Regions from separate parts of the Lysobacter stagni genome, predicted to be linked through region 1. Evidence: predicted binding sites of a transcription regulator. Region 1 holds the regulator's gene; each other region holds the start of a gene.
The links. Region 1 encodes HrcA, which represses chaperone genes, less so after heat shock. Its sites were predicted from a motif close to TTNGCACTCNNNNNNNNNGAGTGCNAA; they were not measured.
Positions count from the first base shown of each region.

Region 1 (2,264 bases):
ACGCACGAATTGGTCGTGCCGAGGTCGATGCCGATGATCTTGCCCATGGTGATTGCTCCCTCTCGAATGCTTTGAATGCTTGGGGCGGTCAGTCCGCCGATGTTCGCTATCTGGGGTTCAGGCGTTGCCCTTCAAGGGCAAGGACCGCACGACGATGGCTGCGACGCGTTCGTCGCGCGCGCCAGCCCCCTCAGTCGTGCCGGGCGACGACCACCAGCGCCGGGCGCAGCAGCCGGTCGTTCAGCAACCAGCCCTTCTGGTAGACCTGCACCACATTGCCGGGCGCATGGCCGGCGGCCTCGACCATGCTCATGGCCTGGTGGTGTTCGGGATTGAACGGCTGGCCGACCGGGTCGACCGCGATCAGGCCGTTGTCGCCGGCCACCTTGAGCAGCTGACGCAGGGTCAGCTCCATGCCCTCGCGCAGGTGCGCGGCGGTGTCGCCGGGCACGGCCAGGCCCGCTTCCAGGCTGTCGATCACCGGCAGCAGTTCGGACAGCAGGCGCTCGTTGGCGAACCTGCGGGCCATGTCGAGCTCGCGCGCCATGCGCTTGCGCTGGTTCTCGAGTTCGGCGCGTTCGCGCAGCGAGTCCTCGCGCAGCTGTGTCAGTTCGGCCCGGGCGGCCTCGAGCTGGTTCGCCAGCGGGGCGCCTTCGGTATCGGGGGCCACGTCGGGCGTGTCGTTGGGTTCGCCGGTATTGCTGGAAGTCATGCGTTGCTCCATTCCCTGCGCCAAGGGCGCTCAAACATGCGGAAAACCGCGCACGAAGGCGCGTCAACGGCAGCAATGGGGCCGCTGTCACGGGTTTCAAGACGAACCGCACGACGGACGCCGGCCACGCGGCCGGCCACGGCCTCAGGTTTCGGGGTCGAGCGCCGCGCCCAGGGCGTCCGCAGCCGCCTGCACCACCGGAATCACCCGCTCGTATGCCATGCGGGTGGGCCCGATCACGCCCAGCACCCCGAGCACGCGCCCGCTGCCCGCCGCCACATAGGGCGCGCTCACCAGCGAGATGCCCTCCAGCGGGGCCAGCCCGGTTTCCTCGCCGATGAAGATGCGCACGCCCGGCGCCTGCACGGTGCGCTCCAGCAGCTGCAGGATCTCGCGCTTGCGGGCAAAGGCCTCGAACAGATCGCGCAGGCGGTCCAGGTCGGCCAGGTCCTGCACGCCCATCAGTCGCGTCTGGCCGGCAAGCACCATGTCGTCGCGGGCGGGTTCCAGGACCTGGTCGGCCAGTTCCACCGACTGCGACAGCAGCCGCTGCATCTCGTCCTGGGCATTGCGCAGCTCGCGCACCAGCGTGGCGCGGATGTCGGCCACGGTGCGCCCCGCGAAATGGGCGTTGAGGTAGTTGGCCACGCGCTCCAGCTCGCCGGCATCGAAGGCCCGCCGCGTCTGCACGATGCGGTTCTGCACCTCGTTGTCGGCGAACACGACGATGGCCAGCACGCGCTGGGCGTCCAGCGGGACGAAGTCGATCCGGCGGAAGGCGAACTGCTCGCGCCGCGGCACGCTGACCACGCCGACGAAATGGGTCATCGCCGACAGCAGCTCCGAGGCGCTGCCCAGCAGGGCCTGCGTGCCCGAGCCCGGCGGCAGCTCGCCGCGCAGCCGCGCCAGGTCGCTGTCCGGCAACGGCCGCACCTGCAGCAGCGAATCGACGAACAGGCGGTAGCCCTGCGCCGTCGGCACCCGCCCGGACGAGTGGTGCAGCGCGCTGAGCAGCCCGGCGTCCTCGAGGTCGGCCAGGATGTTGCGGATCGTCGCCGGGCTGACGTCGAGCCCCGCGTGGCGCGCGAGGGTCTGCGAGCCAATGGGCTCGCCACTGTGGATGTAGCGGCCGATCAGCGTGCGCAGCAGCTGGCGGGCACGCGGGTCGAGGCTGGGATCGGCGGGTTTGCGACTCATGGCGGCGATATATGACGGGTTCGCGGGCGACGCAAGGGTTTGACGTCGATCGCACTCCCCGCGCCCGTTCCTACGCGGTGAGACGGCGACCGGCTATCAAGCGGCAACCCACACAGGGCACAATCGCGGTCCGATGCTCGTCCACCTCTCGCTCAAACAATTCGCCGTGGTCAGCGAGGCCGAACTGGCCTTCGGCCCCGGCCTCACCGTGATCTCCGGCGAAACCGGCGCCGGCAAGTCGCTGCTGGTGGACGCACTGGGCCTGCTGTCGGGCCTGCGCGCCGACAGCGGCGTGGTGCGCCATGGCGCCGACCGTGCCGAACTGGTCGCCGAGTTCTCCCTGGACGACGTGCCC
Region 1 is NZ_JASGBI010000001.1:3,082,482-3,084,745, forward strand. It holds gene dnaK (molecular chaperone DnaK) at 1-47, opposite strand, end outside; gene grpE (nucleotide exchange factor GrpE) at 191-712, opposite strand; gene hrcA (heat-inducible transcriptional repressor HrcA) at 857-1,909, opposite strand; gene recN (DNA repair protein RecN) at 2,043-2,264, shown strand, end outside.

Region 2 (2,264 bases), 2.7 Mb from region 1:
GCCTCGCGCCTGCTGGCCGACCTCAGCTGCGAGCGGGCGATGGACTGCTGGCGCGATCCATCGGCGATGGGCGTGCTTGACCTGGAGACCGGCAAACGGATCGACGCTTCGACGAACGATCTGGTCTATATCGGCCCCGATGGCGCGCTGTTGGCCGAGCCGCCGATGCAGGGGCAGATCCGCGCGGTATGGACCTTCGCCCTCGGCCCGAGTGCGCCGCACAAGGTCCAGCTGGTGCAGGGCGATGAAACGGCGACCTCCGGTTTCGAGCCCTCGGCCGATTGCGCCACATTGCCGCCCGCGGCGGTCAGGCGCCTGGCGGGCGGCTGAGACCGTTCACCGGGCGCGACCCGGCGTGGCCGTGCGGCCGCGGCCGGTGCGCATCTCGGCCAGTTGTTCCGCCAGTTCCACCAGCGGCGCCTTGGCGCGCGTCGGGGCTTCCCGGAAGGCGGCGAGCAGGCGCAGCTCCAGCGGGTCCTCGACCAGCATCGCCTCCGCGGCGGCCACCGAATCCAGCGCGGTGTCGGCCGACAGGCTCATGTTGCCCCGCCCGGTGGCCAGCCATTCGAACTGCACGCCGGTGACAAGGGCCACCTCGCGCAGGTGGGCCACGCTCGGAAACTTGCCGCGCGCGGCTTCCCAGTGGCCGACGGCGCTGCGTTGCACCCCGACGACGGCGCCCAGCGCGGCTTGCGATAAACCCGCGTGCCGGCGGGCCAGGCGAATGCGTTGTTGAGGGGTCATCGCACCTGCTACCTGTACTCACCTGGTGAACAAAATACACCCAATGCTGTGCGCTCAGGGTAGCGTTACGCCGCGCTGATGCAAGTCAAACCCGACGTTTTTCACACTTTTTTCGAGGGTTTGGCTACCCAAAGTCAGCAGTCGACCTCTGGCCGCCACTCGCCCGGAGCGGCAAGATCGACCTCGTGCCGCCAAGGATGGTTGGCCGTGACAAGGCGTCGGTTCGGGGATCGGGGTGCAAGGACGCGCCATGCTCAGGACAGCCTGCTCCGCACCAAAGAGCGCGTTCCACGGGACGCGCTCTTTCTTTTTGCGCGATTGCCCGGCGGACCCTTGAAAGCCTCCGGCGGCGCCCCATCTCTCGCCCATCCCGGTTCGCCGGGTTTTCTTCGCCCCGGTCGTTGGCACTCACCGGGGACGATTGCTAAAATCCCACTCCTTTCCCCGTCGTATCAACCACTTACGAAATCCCCGGAGACAGTCGCGATGAATATCAAGCCGCTCTACGACCGCGTGGTCATCAAGCGCATGGAAGAAGAAAAGATGTCCGCTGGCGGCATCGTGATCCCGGACTCGGCCACCGAGAAGCCGATCAAGGGCGAAGTCGTTGCCGTCGGCGAAGGCAAGGTCTTCGACAACGGCAACGTGCGCGCGCCGAAGGTGAAGGTCGGCGACAAGGTGCTGTTCGGCAAGTACAGCGGCACCGAGGTCAAGCTCGACGGCACCGAATTCCTGGTGGTGAAGGAAGACGACATCTTCGCCGTCCTCGGCTGATCGCCCGGCGGGAACGAAGCGGCGAACGACGCGCAACGCGCGAGTCCCGCTCCCTTCCTGCCGCCGCGTCTGTGTTTCCGCTTTTCCATTCCCCATTCCGCATTTGAGGTAACAACATGGCTGCCAAGGAAATCCGTTTCGGTGAGGACGCGCGCGTCAAGATGCTGCGCGGCGTCAATGTGCTCGCCAATGCCGTCAAGGCCACGCTCGGCCCGAAGGGCCGCAACGTCGTGCTCGAGAAGAGCTTCGGCGCCCCGACCATCACCAAGGACGGCGTGTCCGTCGCCAAGGAAATCGAGCTTGCAGACAAGTTCGAGAACATGGGCGCGCAGATGGTGAAGGAAGTCGCTTCCAAGACCTCCGACAACGCCGGTGACGGCACCACCACCGCCACCGTGCTGGCGCAGGCGCTGATCCGCGAAGGCATGAAGGCGGTCGCCGCCGGCATGAACCCGATGGACCTCAAGCGCGGCATCGACAAGGCCGTGCACGCCGCCGTCGACGAGCTGAAGAAGATCTCCAAGCCGTCGTCGACCTCGAAGGAAATCGCCCAGGTCGGCACGATCTCGGCCAACTCCGATGCCAACATCGGCGACCTCATCGCCCAGGCGATGGACAAGGTCGGCAAGGAAGGCGTGATCACCGTGGAAGACGGTTCGGGCCTGGAGAACGAGCTCGACGTCGTCGAGGGCATGCAGTTCGATCGCGGCTACCTGTCGCCGTACTTCATCAACAACCAGCAGTCG
Region 2 is NZ_JASGBI010000001.1:354,678-356,941, reverse strand. It holds gene QLQ15_RS01580 (hypothetical protein) at 1-330, shown strand, start outside; gene QLQ15_RS01575 (helix-turn-helix domain-containing protein) at 337-744, opposite strand; gene groES (co-chaperone GroES) at 1,231-1,518, shown strand; gene groL (chaperonin GroEL) at 1,635-2,264, shown strand, end outside.
Region 2: the regulator HrcA is predicted to act here: its motif matches at 1,146-1,172, upstream of groES (co-chaperone GroES).

Region 3 (2,264 bases), 1.9 Mb from region 1:
GCGCACGTTCGGGGCCCTGCGATGAAATCGGCGTGAAGGCCGCGCAGGCAACGTACGGACGCCGGAAAGCAGAACGGCCCGGAGGTCCGGGCCGTTCGCGTGTCGCATGTCGCTTCGGAAGGTTACGCCGCGAACAGCGCGCGCATCTTCTTCAGGGCATTGGCTTCGATCTGGCGGATGCGCTCGGCACTGACGCCGTATTCGTCGGCCAGTTCCTGCAGCGTGATCTTGCTGTCCGCATCCAGCCAGCGGCGTTTGACGATGTCGCGCGAACGCTGGTCCAGGCCGGAAAGGCCCTCGCGCAGCAGCGCCAGGTGGCTGTCTTCCTCGTCCTTGCGCTCGTACGCCTGCGAGGGGTCCTCGCCATCGGCGCGCAGGTACGCGACCGGCGACGGCGGCGCGTTGTCGTCGTCCTCGTCCGGTGCGTCGAAACCAATGTCGCGGCCCGAAAGGCGCGATTCCATCTCGAGCACTTCGCGCTCGGAGACGTTGAGGTCCTGGGCGACGGCACGCACTTCCTCGGCGTTCATCCAGCCCAGGCGCGTCTTCGACTTGCGCAGGTTGAAGAACAGCTTGCGCTGCGCCTTGGTCGTGGCGACCTTCACGATGCGCCAGTTCTTCAGGATGAACTCGTGCATCTCGGCGCGGATCCAGTGCACCGCGAAGGAAACCAGGCGCACGCCCTGTTCGGGATCGAAGCGCTTGACCGCCTTCATCAGGCCGATGTTGCCTTCCTGGATGAGGTCGCCGATCTGCAGGCCATAGCCGTTGTAGCCGCGGGCCACGTGGACCACGAAGCGCAGGTGGGAATGGACCAGCTCACGGGCGGCGTCGAGGTCTTCGTCGTCGCGATAGCGACGCGCCAGGGCCTGTTCGTCTTCAGCGCTCAGCACCGGGATGCGATGCACGGCATTGACGTAGGCGTCCAGCGAACCGAGCGCACTCGGCACCGGCAGGTTGTTGGAAACCAGGGGAAGAGCGAGGCTGTTCTGGGTCATGGCAGGCATCTTAGCAGTCGGGTCCTGGGACTGCTAAAGGGGTTGGAAGTTCCTCAGTGTTGCAGAAATGGAACGAGCATCCGCCTCGCGGCTCGACTGAGCGCACGGGCGAAACTCGACTTAAATCAATCACTTGGCTGGACGGGCCAGGATTGGCCATCAAGTCTATCGGCAGCGATCCGAAGGAAACGTGAGCCCGGGCCGCGTCCAGCCACGGGATGAGACCGCATTCAGGCGCAGGAGTTCCCGACGACGAGGTCAGATGGTCAGCTCGGCTCGCGGAGGAAGGGACCAGTCGATCGGCGACTGCCCGTTCCGGGCGAGGTATTCGTTGGTGGCGGAGAAGTGCCCGCACCCCAGGAAGCCGCGGTGCGCCGACAGCGGCGAGGGATGCGGCGCCTTCAGCACGCGATGGCGACGCGGGTCGATCACCTTGCCCTTGGCCTGGGCGTAACTACCCCAGAGCAGGAAGACCAGGCCTTCGCGCTCGCGGTTGAGCACGTCGACCACGTGGTCGGTGAAGCCCTCCCACCCCTTGCCCTGGTGCGCCCCGGCCCGGCCTTCCTCCACCGTGAGCACGGCGTTGAGCAACAGCACACCGCGGCGCGCCCACGGCAGCAGGCAGCCGTGATCGGGGCGGGCGATCCCGAGGTCGCGCTGGATCTCCTTGAAGATGTTGTCCAGCGACGGCGGCACCGGCACGCCGGGCAGCACCGAGAAGCACAGGCCATGCGCCTGGCCAGGGCCGTGGTACGGGTCCTGCCCCAGCACGACCACCTTCACCGCCTCGAATGGCGTGGCGTCGAAGGCGGCGAAGATGTTCTGGCCGGGTGGATAGATGCGTGCCCCGGCGGCCTTGCGGTCGCGCAGGAACGCCGACAGCGACTGCATGTCCGGTCGTTGCAGGTAGTCGCCGATCCGGTCCTTCCACGAGGGGTCCAGACGGACGCGGTCGTGCGCGCCGTGATCGGCGGCCTCGTTCATGCGTCCAGCGTCGCCGGCTCCGCCAGGCGCGCCAGGCGAAGCTGGAACAGCGTCTTGGTGACCAGAAGGCGTTCCTCGATCGGCTTGAGCACCAGATCGTTCGCACCGGCGCGCAGCAGTGCGCTCTGGTTGTCCGCGTTGCCATCGCCGGTCATCACCAGCACCGGAAGGCGACGCTTGCCGTAGCGGAAGTCTTCGCGCAGGCGGGCGAGCAGGTCGTTGCCGCTGAGTGCGCCTTTCAGATAGACGTCGGTGAGCACCAGATCGCAGCCGACATCGTCC
Region 3 is NZ_JASGBI010000001.1:1,195,866-1,198,129, reverse strand. It holds gene rpoH (RNA polymerase sigma factor RpoH) at 123-998, opposite strand; gene ung (uracil-DNA glycosylase) at 1,257-1,982, opposite strand; gene QLQ15_RS05340 (response regulator) at 1,979-2,264, opposite strand, start outside.
Region 3: the regulator HrcA is predicted to act here: its motif matches at 1,009-1,035, upstream of rpoH (RNA polymerase sigma factor RpoH).